DNA from 2 places in the Niabella terrae genome. Region 1 is predicted to be linked to the other one. Evidence: riboswitches for the same ligand, from Rfam matches in the RefSeq annotation. Region 1 holds a riboswitch; the other holds the start of a gene.
What was found. A riboswitch is a leader RNA that binds a small molecule or an ion and turns the genes downstream of it on or off. The one in region 1 is predicted to bind S-adenosylmethionine.
Positions count from the first base shown of each region.

Region 2: it holds a riboswitch for S-adenosylmethionine, as region 1 does, so the genes downstream of both, ACYVI9_RS07510 (O-acetylhomoserine aminocarboxypropyltransferase/cysteine synthase family protein) here and ACYVI9_RS18825 (trans-sulfuration enzyme family protein) in region 1, are expected to answer to the same signal.

Region 1 is NZ_BAAGRD010000042.1:230,276-238,520, reverse strand. Features, by position in the region: partial or broken gene ACYVI9_RS18825 (trans-sulfuration enzyme family protein) at 1-1,045, opposite strand, end outside; SAM riboswitch class I at 1,187-1,299, opposite strand; gene ACYVI9_RS18820 (sterol desaturase family protein) at 2,173-3,414, shown strand; gene ACYVI9_RS18815 (glycoside hydrolase family 2 TIM barrel-domain containing protein) at 3,465-5,870, opposite strand; gene ACYVI9_RS18810 (glycoside hydrolase family 28 protein) at 5,966-7,321, opposite strand; gene ACYVI9_RS18805 (rhamnogalacturonan acetylesterase) at 7,357-8,245, opposite strand, start outside.
Region 2 is NZ_BAAGRD010000005.1:369,209-377,453, reverse strand. Features, by position in the region: gene ACYVI9_RS07535 (sodium:solute symporter) at 1-1,473, opposite strand, end outside; gene ACYVI9_RS07530 (LOG family protein) at 1,565-2,110, shown strand; gene ACYVI9_RS07525 (phosphoglycerol geranylgeranyltransferase) at 2,275-3,033, shown strand; gene ACYVI9_RS07520 (homoserine dehydrogenase) at 3,113-4,369, opposite strand; gene ACYVI9_RS07515 (homoserine O-acetyltransferase family protein) at 4,399-5,421, opposite strand; gene ACYVI9_RS07510 (O-acetylhomoserine aminocarboxypropyltransferase/cysteine synthase family protein) at 5,465-6,775, opposite strand; SAM riboswitch class I at 7,038-7,156, opposite strand; gene ACYVI9_RS07505 (SGNH/GDSL hydrolase family protein) at 7,259-7,924, opposite strand; gene ACYVI9_RS07500 (exonuclease domain-containing protein) at 8,017-8,245, opposite strand, start outside.

The DNA.
Region 1 (8,245 bases):
CGTCGCAGTTCAGACGGAATCGATTTGTGGGTCATTGAAGCAGGATGGCTGATCAGACTTTTAGGACCACCCAGACTTTCGGCAAGTTTGAAATAATGGGTTCGGGTTACCAGTTCCGTAGCGGCGGCTTCAGTGTCTTCCCAAAGCGAAAATGTAACGATACCACCAAATCCGCTGGCTTGTCTGCAGGCCACATCGTGGTTCGGATGATCGGTAAGGCCGGGATAAAAGACCCGTTTCACCCGGGGGTGATAGTTAAGAAAGGTCGCGATGGCGGCCGCATTTTTGCCGTGTTGCGCGATCCTGAGATGTAAGGTTTCTATCCCCCGGATGACCAGCCAGCTGTCGAATGGCCCGAGTACAGCGCCACTCGCATTCTGAATAAACCGGATTTGGGAGCCCAGTTCCGGATCTTTCGCAACGACCAGTCCTGCGATCAGATCAGCGTGTCCGCCAAGATATTTTGTTGCAGAATGGACAACGATGTCGGCACCCAGCGCCACGGGCTGCTGCAGGGCCGGACTGGCAAAAGTATTATCGACACAAGCAGACAATTGTGGGTGGACGCCAGCGTAGCGATAGCTTTTATATCGGAAACTTTCAGTGTTGGATTGGTAGGCGATTCCAGCCAGATCAATTTAGTTTTTTGAGAAATGGCACTGGCAAATTCCTGTAAGTTCGAACTGTCTGCATAGCGTACATGAATGCCAAATTTTTGATAGACCTGACTGAACAACCGATAGGCGCCACCGTAGATATCGTCTACAGCCAGAATTTCATCGCCGGACTGCAGGAGTTTCACAACCGCATCAATAGCTGCCAATCCACTGGAGAATGCAGCGGCACTGACACCATTTTCCAATTGCGCGATAATGGATTCGAGGGCGGCCCGGGTGGGGTTATTGCTTCGTGAATAGTCAAATCCTGCATGAACGCCAGGTGCTTCCTGGACAAAAGTCGAAGTCTGATAAATGGGAACGGAAATAGCACCTGTTAAAGGGTCTGCGGGGATACTGTGGATTAATTTCGTGATGTCGCTGCTCATGTCTGTAAATTTTTAAGGATTAAAAAATGCTTCCTTATCAATAAAACACGGCCGGAACAGCTAAAAAAAAGCTCGTCCGAAAAATCAGACGAGCTTGAACGAGTTAATAACTATATATAAGGATACTGTTACAAGTGTGCTGACTTATCTGCCTCCCCTTTCAGGGAGATGGAATTGGCACCTTTTTCATTGTGGTCAATGAGAGGTTGCCAAGACTTCATCGGGCCATTACCCTCCGTCTTTCTTGATAAGCAAGGAAAAGAACTGCTACAAATATAGGCCCGGTTATTTACTCTACCAAATTAATAGAGTTTTAGTTTTAAAACTTTTTAATTATTTTTATTCTGGCTCCTAGGTAAATAACACACTCAATGATAATATTGGCCCCACGCTATGGCTACCCGGTCTGTGCGTCAGTAACCATCCCCTCCCGTACAGAATTGATCACGGCAGGATTTTGTACTATATGCGCCTAAGGAAAATAACTGGGCCAATACATAAACCAAAGTAACAGCAGTTATTTTGTAAAACTTGTTTTGCATTAAATAACAAAATTGAGGCTACCTGCGCGAGGCAGCATGATTAACTGTAAGTATTATTGCCGGTGGAAACAGTACCGACCAGCTGAAAAATGATGTAGTAAAGGCATTTCTACCCATGTAATAACCAACCACCGATTATTGCCATCGGGATTCGAAAATGCCTTTGACTAACATCAATACCGTAGCCGAATGGATGAAACCTGGTATCGGGGCAAAAAATAAATTAGATGACTGTACAACAACGGGAAAGAGAATTACCGCAAACCGGTAACCTAAAGAATTCCACCTGGTGCCTGGAGGCATATAACTGCAGGACACCTGCATTTTCTGTATGTCTCATTTTGATCGTATTAATCGTGTCGCCGGTGGTTGACAACACTAGTCTACTTAATTAGTAGACAAATATATATAACTTTATTTAAATTCCGCAAAATGAAAAAATATTTTTTTCCCGTCCATGATCGCCGCTATTGTGTTAATCTATACAAGCGTTATTGAACTAACTTAAAATTTTAAGAAACTATTTTTATTAAATCCTATAGTTTTGTTTATCCTACCCAATTACTAGACTTTAAACTTCTGAGTATGCATTATAACCTGCTGGCATTTGCCATACCCCTTTTTTTGATTTTCATGGCGGGAGAATATTTCTATTCCAAAAGTACGGGCAAGAATTTCTTTCATTTCGCCGAATCCACCGCTAATCTGAATGTTGGCATAGCGGAAAGATTACTGGATGTATTTGCCACCGGGCTCTTTTATTTCTTCTTCGACTATATTTATACCCACTATGCCCTCTTCTCCATACAAAGCAATGTCGCAACCTGGATCCTGCTTTTTTTGCTTACGGATCTGGTATGGTACTGGTACCACCGTCTGGCGCATGAAATCAATGCTTTCTGGGCAGCACATGTAGTACACCACCAAAGTGAGGATTTTAATTATACCGTTTCCGCCCGGATCACTGTCTTCCAGGCCATCATCCGAAGCGGATTTTGGGGCATCCTGCCTTTACTGGGTTTTCCACCACTGATGATCACCAGTTTGTTGCTGATTCACGGTATGTATCCTTTTTTCATTCATACGCAAACGCTTGGCAAATGGGGCTGGCTGGAGAAAATACTGGTAACGCCTACGCATCATGGCATACACCATGCGTCAAATCCGGAATATCTGGACAAAAACTATGGTGACGTGTTGATCATATGGGATAAAATATTTGGCAGTTTTGCTGCAGAAAATAAGGATATCAAAATCACTTACGGGCTGACAAAGCCCCTGGAAAGTCACAGCTTCCTATGGCAGCATTTCCATTTTGGACTGGAGATACTGATTAATTTTTATCATGCAAGGGGCTGGAAAGCCAAATGGCGGGTACTATTCGGAAAACCGGACGACCTGGATCCCCGATACCGGGCGCTGCTGGAAAGAAAGTTATTAAAACACAGAATGCCCAAATCACCACCGACGCGATTCATGAGGATCTATGTGACGATTCAGACCACCGTTTCCCTGGTGCTTTTGTTCCTGATCCTGTTATTCATTCATCATCTGCCGGTTACACAGGTTGTTCTCGGGTCCTGCTTTATACTTTTAAGTATCGTCAACAGCGGTGCGATTCTGGATCAGCGGCGGTGGATTACGTACCTGGAAATTGCAAGGGTATACATCCTTTTACTGGCGCTCTATCTCATTTTTCCTTCACGGCTGCTATTAGCGATTTCACTTTATTCCATTCCGTTCGTTCTGGTATTCTTTGGTGAAATAAAAATGATTTTCATCCGCAGGTTGTATGGGTTCCCGGGCAGACTAACCCCGGCGCACTAATGAGGCAGTCTGGCAGTCCCGGACAAAGCCGGAAGCGATTTCTGAACAAATTATTCCGTATGCAGGGTCAGCGACGCCGGTTTCAATCCGCTGGCGGATACCCGTAATGTCTGGGAACCCTTGCTGAGGCCTGAACGGAGAATGGCCATGGCAAAGCCGCGATGCAGTTTTCTACTGTTTCCATTGAACAGTGCATCACTGTAATGATCTGCATTGTCCACCGCAATCAGCTGCCCGGCTCCGGTCAACTCGAAGTGTACGTCTACTGAATCTGCTGTAAAGACCCTTCTACCCTTCCGGTCGACGGCATAAACCTTTACATAATTGAGGTCCAGGCCATCGGCCTTCCAATGCTTATTCTCTGCCTCCAGTTCTAAGGCAACCGCTTTTCCGGTAGTCTCCAATTGATGACGGGCAACTTCCCTACCCTTATTTCGGGCGATCGCTACGATCCGCCCTTCCTGATACGGAACATTGCGCCATAGTATCATATTGCGCGTTTTGATATCATCCACCGGATTCGACTGGATACCGAAGGATTTTCCGTTAATTAATAACTCCACTTCGTCGGCGTTCGTAAATGTATACAGGTTGTATTTCTTACCCGGCTCCCGGTTCCAGTGATCTGAAATATTCATGGTCCCGATGGTCTGGTCATTCCAGTCCTGCGACTCCGCGTCCCGGTCTATGATACCGATATGAACCAGCGGACTGTCACTAAAAATACTTTTGATCAGGTAGGCCTGAGGAAAAGGTTCCAGGGCATTATTAAAAAAGGAATAATTCCATCCCTTTTTCGGCCAGCCATTCGATTCGCCCCAATATTCAATGGCGCCCCAGTAAGCCAGACCCACCATCTTCTCGCGGTTCATGCCAAAATAAGGCTGTGCCAGCTCGTTGGTAGAAGCTTCACTCTGGTAGATATTCATATCCGGTGCATGCTTCAGATAGTCCGCATAATTGTACCAGCGATAGTTAAAACTGGCCACATCGGTCACGGTTGCCAGTTCGGGCGGAACGATAAACCTGTTAAAGTCCGGGTCATTCTTGCCCATGCCGCCGGCACGGGCGGGAAACATGGCCACCGTGGTCTTGCGGGTTGAATCGTACCGACGGGCCATAACCTGTAGGATCCGGTAAGTGGTCACACCCCAGTCCCCTGTCGGATAGCCGGCCAGATCTTCACGCATCTGTAATTCATTGCCAAAAGACCAGAGAATTACCGAGGGATGGTTGCGGTCTCTTTTGATCCAGTCTTTCAGATTCTGTGGCCAGCTTTCTGTCCATGGCTTACGGCCCACCCAGTAACTCTTATTGCTCCATTTGTCATAGAGTTCATCAACAATCAAAATACCTTTTTCATCAGCCAGCCGCAGGAAGGCTCTGGAATAGGGATTATGGGATGTTCGGATATGATTGTATCCGAAGGCTTTTAACTGATCCATTTGACGGGCAATGGAACGTTCATAAGCTGCAACACCTACGGCGCCCAGATCATGGTGATTGGAAATGCCCTTTAAAAATACTTTTTTGCCATTCAATTTAAAGCCAAAGGCTTTGGAAAATTCGATGCGGCGGATTCCGAATTTTTCATTTACCTGATCTACTACCCTGTCGTTCTTCCTTACGGTAACGATTGCCTGATACAATTCAGGGGATTCGCAGGACCATAAACGAGGGGCCTGCAGCTTCATCAGGGGCAGCAGCACTTCAGCCGTTCCGGTCCTGCTTCGCCGGGGCGCCAAGGTCCGGGTACCTGCTACCAGCTGTCCGTCGGGCGACTGAATGGCTACCAGAATCTCAACGGAGTCATTCTTGTTGCGAATGCCTTCCAGTTCGACCTGTACGGCCACATGGGCCAATTGATCTGTTATCTCGGGCGTGGTTATATAGACGCCGTCTCTGGCCACAGCCACTTCATTCTTAACGACCAGATGTACATCTCGAAATAAACCGCCGCCCGTATACCACCTGGAGTTACCATCGGTAGCGGCACGCACGGCCAGCACATTCTCGCCCTCATAGCGAAGCCATTTAGAAATATCAGCTTCAAAACCCAGATACCCGTAGTCGGTTCCTCCGATTTTATGGCCGTTCAGCCAGGCATCTCCATGCAGCATAATGCCTTCGAAATCGATCAGTACCCTACGGGATTGCCAGTTCTTGTCCGCATTAAAGGTCTTACGGTACCAGCCCACTTTATTTTCCTTAAACCCCCGGGCCCCGCCCGCTGATTTGACCCAGGGCAGGTTGATCTGATAGTCATGGGGCAGATCGACCGGCAACCACTGCCCATCATCAAATCCAGGTTGCTCCGCCTGCTGCGGATCGCCCAAATAAAACTTCCATCCAAAATTGAACAACTTACTGATCCGGCCGGCACTGTCGGTTTGTGCGCTAACGGCACCCGAAAATATTAATCCGAAGGTCAGTATGAAAACAATTTTTCTAACCATTTATTCCAGTTTTCCTTATTAAATATTTAATGATTCATTCAAATTTCCGATGGCTTCACCTATAGTGCTGCGCAGGATCAGCCTGAACCTTCCTTCTATTTTGTTCGAGTGACCTGTACATTGGTACGGGTAAAATTCTTAATAAAATCATAGGAGGCGGCGCTACTGTCCCTGGTCCTGATATTTAAATGCTCCAGGTGGATATCAGCCAATGCATATTGCGGGGAAGGATGGATACTCAGAAAATGTTCACAGTCGACGGCAGCATTTCGGATGCGGATATTCCGGACCGTAGAATGCGGCGCCGGCTGCCCCTTTAAATCGAAAAACTGTTTCCAGGGGCCGATCGATAGAAAATTTCTGGCCGTTCCCTTAATATCCTCGACCAGGATATAATTGTGTTGCTGCGGTGTATCGGGCCGCATTTTCAAGCGCAATACATAGGAAGTATTCCGGACCTGGCATCGCCGCATGATCACATTGTAAGTAAATACCGACTCACTGCCTAATGTAAGGGAAGGACAGTTCTCGAAAATATTGTCTTCAATTATAATATTCTTATTCGGTCCGTTGTTGGGATCCTTGTCTGCCAGGGGGCCTTTTCCACCTTTCAAACAGACGCCGTCATCATTGACCGAAATATAACATCCCCTGATCAGCACATTCTGACAGACATCCAGATCAATCCCATCAGAACTGGGCGCCTTCACGGCACTACCGTTATTGGAACCCGCCCGAATGGTAACGCCGAGTATCTTCAGATTCTGGCATTTATAATAGTGTGATGTCCAGAAAGGTGAATTCAGCAGCTGCACGCCGGAAACCAATACGTTTTTACTGTTGGAAATGAATAAGAGGCGCGGCCGCTGCTCGTCCATATTGGTGCATTTGGGATTCCACTGGCGCCGCAGCCAGAAGGCTTTCCAATACCGCAATCCATTGCCGTTGATGGTTCCTGAACCGGTAATCGTGAATCCATCCAGGCTGTCTGCATTAATCAGGGCGGCAAAATATTTAAGGGTCTGGCCCTCGATTCTGGTTTCCACCACTTTAAAATCCGAAATATCATCACTGCCTTTTAATACCGCGCCTTTCTCCAACTGCAAATGGGTACCGGGTTTGAAAAACAGTGATCCGCTAAGGTATACACCCGGGGGAACCACAATCACACCTCCACCGCGTTCGGCTGCCTGATCAATTACCGCCTGTATGCTTGCTGTCTGAACTTTATTGCTATCCTGGCGCACACCATGCTCCGTGATCCGGTATATTTTTCCCAGTTGGCCCGGATCCGGCAGGCTGGTATCTTTAAACCAGTCTGTAATGGGGCTGCCGTCAGGGAAGGTCTGCGCCTGCAAATTCCCGATACGGCCCGCAAATCCGATGGTCAATAATTGCAGTATCAAAAAGGTGATCAGATAAGAGTAGTGTATCGCTTTTTTTTCTTTCATATCAAATCCATGAAGTTTACAGATATTGGTAATGCTTACTGCCCGTCAGGCTTTGTGGCATCTTTACCAGGGCTTTCCGGCCAGTAAAAACCTTCGTAGGCATCCGGCTTTTCCGGATCAAAGATAGGTGCGTCCGGCTTAATGAATTGATTGAGCTCCAAATGTGTCCTGCGTAATCCGGTGAGCACCAATTGGGCGATTTCGTAAGCTCCGAATGGCCTGAAATGCGTATTATCGGCTATCGGCTGATCTTTTCCCGGAAAACTTCCGGCAGGAAAATGTGCGTATACCAGCAGGGAATTTTCAGGTCCCATGGCTTCCAGCATGGTTTTACTCAGCGCATTCAGATCAATGAGGGCCACTTTCAGGTCATGCGCTGCTTTTCTGACCGCCGCAGGATAATCCCCCAGGGATTCCTCAATCCTTCCCTGGTCGTCGAAGCGCCGCCGTTGCACCGAAGTCACCAGTACCGGGATACCTCCTTTCTTACGTACCACATCCACGAAATACTTCAGGTTTTTTGAAAAGGACGTAAAGGCGCCGATCCCCGGCCCGTGTTGTTTCTGGTCGTTATGCCCGAATTCGATAAAAGCATAGTCCCCCGGCCGCATCATCGTCAATAATTTTCTCAAACGCTTTGCATAGATAAAGCCACTTAATGTGAGGCCGGACTCGGCCAGGTTGACGATGGACACTTTTCCAGGCTGAAAAAAATAGGGAAACATCTGTCCCCAGGCAGAATAAGGCTCATAAGCGCCATCGACCACGGTGGAGTTACCCGCCAGAAAAACAGACACGGCTTCCCGGTTGGGCCGGATCCGGATCGCATTCACCTTGGGTGCCGGACCGTTAAATTCCAGTGTAAGCTTATGATCCCAGTGAAGATACTTATACTCCTTGTCCTTCAGGGCCACACTGGTCTTT
Region 2 (8,245 bases), on a different contig from region 1:
ATGCACGGTATCCTGCTCCATCATTTCCCTGGAAACCGGTTTCGAAATAAAATACAGTCCGATAAAAGCTAAAAGGGCATTTATAATAATCAATTCCAGTCCGATCTGAAAGGCACCGAAAATCCGCTCCTGATTCCAGTCAATCAGGAAACAAAGTATCGGCGCAATAAAACAAACATACGGTACAAGCCGGTCTACCGGTCTGCGCTTCACAAAAATTCCAAACGCAAATAAACCAAGCAGCGGACCATAGGTGTAACCCGCCAATTTCAGAATAATCCCGATCATGCTGTTGTCATTGATTTTATGAAAAAGAATGACCATCAACAGAAACAGAAAAGCCACCAGCAGGTGTATCCGCTGACGGAATCTTTTTTTGGCTTTCTCATCCATATCTGTTCTACGGTTCAGCCCCGCAATATCAATACAGAATGAAGAAGTGAGTGCCGTCATAGCGCCATCGGCACTGGGGAACAAGGCAGAAATCAATGCGATGATGAAAATTACAGATATCACCGGCGGCATGTGATTGAGCGCCACTTCCGGGAAAAGCGCATCACCTGTGGCAGTGATTTGTTCCTGTGCAGCATATAAATGAAGCAGCCCGCCCAGATAAAGGAAAAGTCCGATTACCACAACCATGATAAACGCCAGGGAGACCATATTCTTCTGTGAATCTTTGAGTTTGCTGACCGAAATACTTTTCTGCATCATTTCCTGATCAATGCCGGTCATACTCAATGTAATAAAAGCCCCCGCCAGTATCTGTTTGATAAAATACGATTTGGAATTTATATCCGAATGAAAAATTCGGGACAGACCAGCACTACGCATGGCTTCCAGACTGTCCGTAATATTCAGATTCATATGCTGCAACAAATAAATGGTGCAGATAATCAACCCCGCCAGCATCCCGGTGGTCTGCAGGGTATCCGTCCAAACAATGGTCTTCACACCGCCTTCGAAAGTGTAGAGGATGATCATTACCAGAATAATCAGGGTGGAAACGCCAAAAGGGATCCCGAAACTGTCCAGAATGGTTATCTGCAGGATATTCACTACCAGATAAAGTCGGGCGGTGGCACCTACCAGCCGGCTAATGATAAAAAACCAGGCACCCGTCTTATAGGACAACATCCCCATCCGGGTTTTCAGATAACCATATATGGACGTTAACTTTAAACGATAATAAAGCGGTAGTAAGACAAAAGCGATGATCAGGTAACCGATCATATACCCCAGCGTAATCTGCATGTAGGCCCAAGCATCGCTGCCAACCGCTCCCGGCACACTTACAAAAGTAACACCGCTCAGCGAGGTGCCGATCATGCCAAAGGCGACCAACATCCAATTGCTGCTCCTGTTACCTATAAAAAATGATTCATTATTACTTCCCTTACTGGTCCTCCAGGCGACAAAAAGCAAAAGCAGAAAATAAAGGATTACTACAGAAAACAAAAAACCTGCAGACATATTAAACAATAATTAATTAAGCAAGATTCGATAAAATAATTTTTGAAGATAGGGAAAAAACTCACTCTTTTGCAAATAAAATATACATACGATGTTGATAAAAGCGCTGGCTGTCTTTTGCGGCTCGCAAGACGGCCGACAGGTAGTATTCTCTACAGCGGCCCGGGAATTGGGTCAATGGATGGCCCGCCATCGGGTCCGACTGGTTTACGGGGGCGGAAATGTCGGCTTGATGGGAACGATCGCCAATGCAGTCCTGGAAGGTGGTGGTGTGGTCACCGGGGTCATTCCCCAGCTACTGGACCAGCGGGAACGTTCGCATAAATTGCTTACGGAATTACTGATCGTTGAGGATATGCATACCCGCAAGAAGCTGATGTACGAACGTTGTGACGCGGCAGTAATACTGCCGGGAGGGTTCGGTACGCTGGATGAATTTTTCGAAATGGTCACCTGGAACAACCTTTCCATCCATAACAAGGAAATCTTCCTGCTAAATATCCATCATTATTACGATCACCTGCTGACACATATGCAAACGATGTATGAAAATGGTTTTCTTTATGAAAACCCGCTGGAACGTATCCGGGTATTTGAGGGCGTCACGGCACTCCTGAATTATCTCGAAAACCCATAGATTCGATGATTGCCGGCCTGTTTGCAGCGGCTTTTACTGACCCAGGACAAACAAAACTATTTAATCCTGTAAGGATCACGGTTTTAGGGCTTCACCAAATTCAGCCCGAAATTGGCTATTTTTCCAAAAAGTTTTTGCATTTTTGCAGGAAACCTGCCTTCCTGATGAAGATGAATATTTATAATTCCTTGATTGAAAAAAAAAGGGACGCGCGAAAGTCTTTCGCCGTATTGGTTGATCCCGATGAGATCAGCCCTTCTTCATTGGATCAGTTGGTGCAATTGGGTGTGGATGCCGGTGTCGATTATTTTTTTGTCGGCGGTAGCCTGGTGATTTCCAGCCATTTGGACGAGGTCGTTCAGCAGATCAAAGCTTCCTGTAGCATACCCGTCGTGCTGTTTCCCGGCAGTGCTTCCCAAATAAGTAAATATGCGGATGCCTTATTGTATTTGTCGCTGATTTCGGGGCGTAACCCCGAACTGCTGATAGGCCAGCATGTCGTTTCTGCGCCATTCGTAAAAAAAAGCGGCCTGGAAATTATCCCAACCGGCTATATCGTCGTGGACGGTGGCGCCCCAACTACGGTTTCCTATATCAGTAACGCCTCTCCGATACCCTCCAATAAAAATGATATTGCCATGTGTACGGCGATGGCAGGGGAAATGCTGGGAATGAAACTGATATATATGGATGCTGGTAGCGGTGCTAAAATGCCTATCGGGGAGTCGATGATCCATGCCGTGGCCCAGCATGTGGATGTACCAGTCATTGTCGGAGGCGGTATTACAGATCCCGAAAAAGCCTATCTTAACTGTAAAAATGGGGCGGACGTAATTGTTGTCGGCAATGCCATTGAAAAAGATGCGGCACTGATTGCCGAAATGAGTCAGGCCATACATGCTTCGTCTAAAATCAATACCTGATCACCGGACTTTCCAGCTATTAACGAAAAAGGTACCGCCAAAAGGGCCGTACCTGGCTTTATCATCGTCCTGCAGTGGATCAGAGCAGTCCTGCTAATTCCAGACTCTTTTTCTTTACCTGTCGTTCTTCTATACTTTCAAGAATTGGGTCCGGCTCCAGTATAAGGGAGTTCCCGTTTTCTTTCCACCACTGCCCCTCTTTGAGCTTCTTCAGGGCAATAATGCCGGACAGGTATTTTCGGTCTTCCTGGGCATGCCACTGTTCAATCCATTCGAAATCTTCCGTTGGTATATTCTTGATATCGTTGAAACTCACATAAACCCTCAAATAAATATCGTCGTTCAGCACATGGGGATCATGATGGTAGAGTTTTTTATACTCATACTTATATCCATAACGCAATGCGGAAAGATCACTTAAGACAGCGGAAGCCGTAGGAAAACTACCCGCCCCCTTACCATAGAAAAACTGCTGGTCAGCAAAACCGCTTTCAATCACTACGCCGTTGTATTCATTTTTTACAAATGCCAGCGGGTTATCCGCCTTAACAAACTGCGGTAAAACAAAAGCGCCTACACCACCACTGACCAGTTTTTTTGCCTGGGCAACCAGCCGTATCTGCTGACCGCGCGATTTGGCCACGGCAGCGTCAGATTTATGTATATTCTGAATGCCCGTAAACAGAATCTGGTCCGGGGTCGTTAAAATGCCGTAAGCATGGCAGAGAAACAGGGTCCACTTATTCAATGCGTCAAAACCTTCTACGTCCAGACTGGGGTTGCTCTCCGCAAATCCCAATTGCTGGGCCAGCAATAATGCTTCCTTAAATCCCAGGTCTTCGTCGAACATCTTGGTGAGTATAAAATTGGTACTTCCATTAACAATGGCACGGATGCTATGGAGTAAATCATTATCATAGTACTCTTCCAGATTCCGGATTGCCGGGATTGAGGCACAGGCAGAAGACTCATATAAAAAGGAGCGACCGGTTTTCTGCTGAAGTTTCAGTAATGCCTCAAGATGTTCTGCGATCATCTTCTTACTGGAGCTGACCACTTCCTTCTTGTTTGTCAGTGCGGTTGTCACAATCTCGAAAGCGGCATCGGCATCATCAATCACTTCGACAATCACATTGATTTCCTCGTCCTCAAGCAATTCATTCTTATCGGTGGTAAATAAATCTGCCGGTGCACTCCTTTTCTTTCCCGGATGCTTGATACACACTTTCTTTATTTTTGCGGATAATGAAGGTGTTTGTTCCAGGACACGGTATAGCCCTTCCCCCACCACACCAAATCCAAACATACCGATCACTAATTGTCTGTGCTTGCTCATCTGCTTCTACTTTTTAATTTTTAATCAACTCAGGCCTGCTCGCTCATGAAAGCCGCTATCGTTTCCGTGAGTTGCTGGTATTCCAGCAGGAACCCATCATGTCCGTAGTCTGAAAGAATCAGCTTCACCCTGGCCTCGGGTATATGACTGGCCATGAATTCCTGTTCCTGAGGCGGAAATAAAAGATCACCTTCGAGGCTCAGGGCCAGGGTCCGGGCCTTGATGCGCCCCAGGGCCTTGATGACACCCCCCCTTCCCCTGCCGAGATTATGGGAGTCCATACTCTTGGTCAGCGCATAGTAACTATAGGCATTAAACCGGGCAGAAAGCTTGGTCCCCTGGTACCGCTGATAGCTCTCACTGCGAAAACCCTCAATCAGTTCATCAGAAGTTTCCGATTGGGTCTTGTTGTAAGCCGTACCGGTTCTGTAGGAAAGCAGTGCAATACTCCTTGCCACTTCCAGGCCCTTCTTTCCTGCCGCTGGCGAAGGCTGCAACCAGGTATGGTCCGCTTCAATAGCCATGCGTTGCGAGGCATTGAAAGCCTTGCCCCATGGAGAAAGTTCGGCATTGGTGGCTATTGGGAAAATGTACTCAAACAAATCCGGATCCATAACAGCCCATTCCAGCAATTGCTGTCCGCCTGTACTGCCGCCGATACCGACTTTGATCCTGCGTATCCCCAGCGCCTGCTGGAGCAATCGGTAAGCCTCCACCATATCCCTGATGGTAAAAAATGGGAAATGCTGAAAATAAGGCTGACCGCTTTCCGGATCCGTATCCAAGGGGCTGCTGCTGCCATAACAGCTCCCCGGCATATTCACACAAATGATAAAGTCCTTCTGCGGATCAAACAGCCGGCCGGCTCCTATCATCTCCGGCCACCACTCATGCGGCCGGCTGTTTGCAGTTAATGCATGAAAAACCCAAATAACATTGTCTCCGGCTGTATTGATCTGACCGTAGGTCGTATACTCCAGATGGAGCTGGTTGTAAACAATGCCGCGCTCCAGCCTGAAAGCCTGCTCGTAATTAAAATGCCCTTGCTTCATATAAAATCTGCCACAAATTCAGGCGGGTCGTACCTCAAATGATTTATTTGGCTGCTGCCTGAAATGCCTGTTCAAAATCTGCTTTAATATCGTCAATATATTCTATACCCAGACTGATGCGAATTAAATTATCCAGTACTCCTGCGTTTTTCCGCTCCGCTTCTGACAATTGCTCATGGGTTGTAGAGGCAGGGTGAATGGCCAGTGTCTTGGTGTCACCCACATTGGCCAGATGACTGGTCAATTTCAGGGCATTGATAAAATCCCTTCCGTTTTCCAAACCTCCCTTGATACCGAACTGCAGTACACCACCCGCGCCCTTTGGCAGGTATTTTTGTGCCAGCTGATGATAGGGGCTGCTTTCCAATCCCGGATACCAGACAAAATCCACCTGATCATGCTGTTCCAGCCATTGGGCCAGGGCCAGTGCATTGTCTACCGTACGTTGTACCCTTAAGGACAGGGTTTCCAGTCCCTGCAGGAAAAGGAAAGCATTAAAGGGGCTCTGCGCAGGTCCGAAATCCCGGAGTCCTTCCACCCGGGCCCGGATGGCAAATGCAATATTCGGCAGTCCCAGGGGATTGCCTTCACCGAATACTTCCCAGAAATTCAGGCCATGATATCCTTCAGAAGGTTCTGAGAACTGCGGAAATTTGCCATTCCCCCAATTATAATTACCTCCGTCAATAATAACACCTCCGATGCTGGTTCCGTGACCACCAATCCATTTGGTAGCTGCATGCACAACGATATTGGCACCATGCTTCAGTGGCTGAAACAGATAGCCCCCAGCACCAAAAGTATTGTCCACAATCAATGGCAGATCCAGCTCTTTGGCCAGGGCGCCGAATTTTTCAAAATCCGGTACATTCAACCGGGGATTACCCAGCGTTTCCATATAAATCGCCTTTGTCTTGTCGTCTACCAGTTTGCGGAAGTTTTCCGGCTGATCGTCTTCGGCAAAACGGACATCGATGCCCAGTCTTTTAAATGAAACCTTGAACTGATTGAAAGTACCACCATACAAATAGGGAGAGGTCACAAAATTATCACCAGCTTCCAGCAGGTTGGTAATGGTCAGGAATTGGGCTGCCTGACCCGAAGCAGTGGCGAGTGCTGCAACGCCGCCTTCCAGTGCGGCCATGCGCTGCTCGAACACATCAGTAGTTGGATTCATGATGCGGGTATAGATATTACCAAACTCTTTCAAACCGAACAAATTTGCCGCATGGGCAGCGTCCTTGAATTGAAATGAAGTTGTCTGATAAATCGGAACGGCGCGGCTGCCGGTGGTGGGATCGGGTTGCTGGCCTGCATGTACCTGTAAAGTATCGAAATGTAAATTATTGCTCATGATTGTATGTATTAAAAATGTAAAAAGATAATTGTCAAATTAACCGGTTAACAACAGCAAATAAAAACTGCTTGCTGATAACATCGAATTTCCCCTCGGGGTAATTTCCCCAGTACAATTGATCTTTTCTTCATGGCTTATGTATTTTCTAATATTAATGAATCCGCACTGATAAAGTTCATATACGCGATACAAAAAAGGCCTGCCAGTTAAACTGGCAGGCCCGTATATTATTCAATAATTTATCAGCGCTAAGATTACCAGCTTATCTATCCATTGCGCTATCAGCGAAAATGGTTGGAATTGGCACCTTGCTCCTTTAGAAGTGGGCAGGTTGCCAAGGCTTCACAGGGCCACACCCTCTGCCTTTCTTGATAAGTATATTAAAGAACTGGTTTCGTCTAAAGACGATGCAAATATATAGCAGCAGATCGAAATAAAAAAGTTTCTGTTTCTACTTCGCAGCCCTGACCCGCTCCCCGGCTATTTTAGCTGTCGGATTACCTGCCACATCTGCTGGGCAACCAACAGATTTCCGGCGTTGTTCAGATGGACTTTGTCCACCGTCAGCACACCTTTTTCCTTGTTTTCGGGGTTATGGGTTCTCAGGTAACCGGTAAAAGCCTCCCGCAAATCCACCAGAGGCAGATCGTTCTTGGCTGCATAATCCCGGATCCATTTAGAATAGAGGTTCAGATCTCCATCCTGGAGATTCGTGATATCGTTGCGTTCACCAATTACGGAAGGTGTACACATAACAGGCTGAATACCCTGTTCCTTCATTTGGCGAATCATCTTGTCATAAAAAGCTCCAAACTTATCCAGATCCGTCCCTGTGCCCCTGGTTGTTTTATGCCAGACATCGTTGATACCAATATAAACGACTACAATATCCGGTTGCTGATCCAGTACGTCCTCCTGAAATCGAAAAAACAGATCATATATCCTGTTTCCAGAAACACCTTTTCCTACAAACTCAAAATCCCCAGCTGAAGGATCCAGTTGGCTAAGACTGTCAATTTTGGGAATATAACCGCCTTTTCCCGCACCCTGGCGTGTAATGGAATCGCCGAAAAATATCACTTTCTTTTTCTTAACCGGTTGGAAGGCAAACAAACCGAATAGCAGCACGGCGACAAAATACTTCATATGAATGACAAGTTTAAATAGGAATTTACTACAATAGCCGCCGCAGTTTCATCTAATAGAAGTATGAATGACAGCGATTTAAAGGAGCAAATTTATGGGTTCTGATCCAGTTTGAGCACTTTGGCCGGATAACGTTTGGCGTAGGAAAACAACATGTGGGTAATTGTGCTGTTCTCCTTATAAGGACGGACCAGCTCTTTAAAATCAGTGGCCAGACCGACTTGCAGATCGGTCGGTATAAATCCCATCCCGTAAAACTTACCCTGCCAGACCAAAATACAGGACTGTTGATCCGCATCAGGCCCTTTGTCGATGATGGCA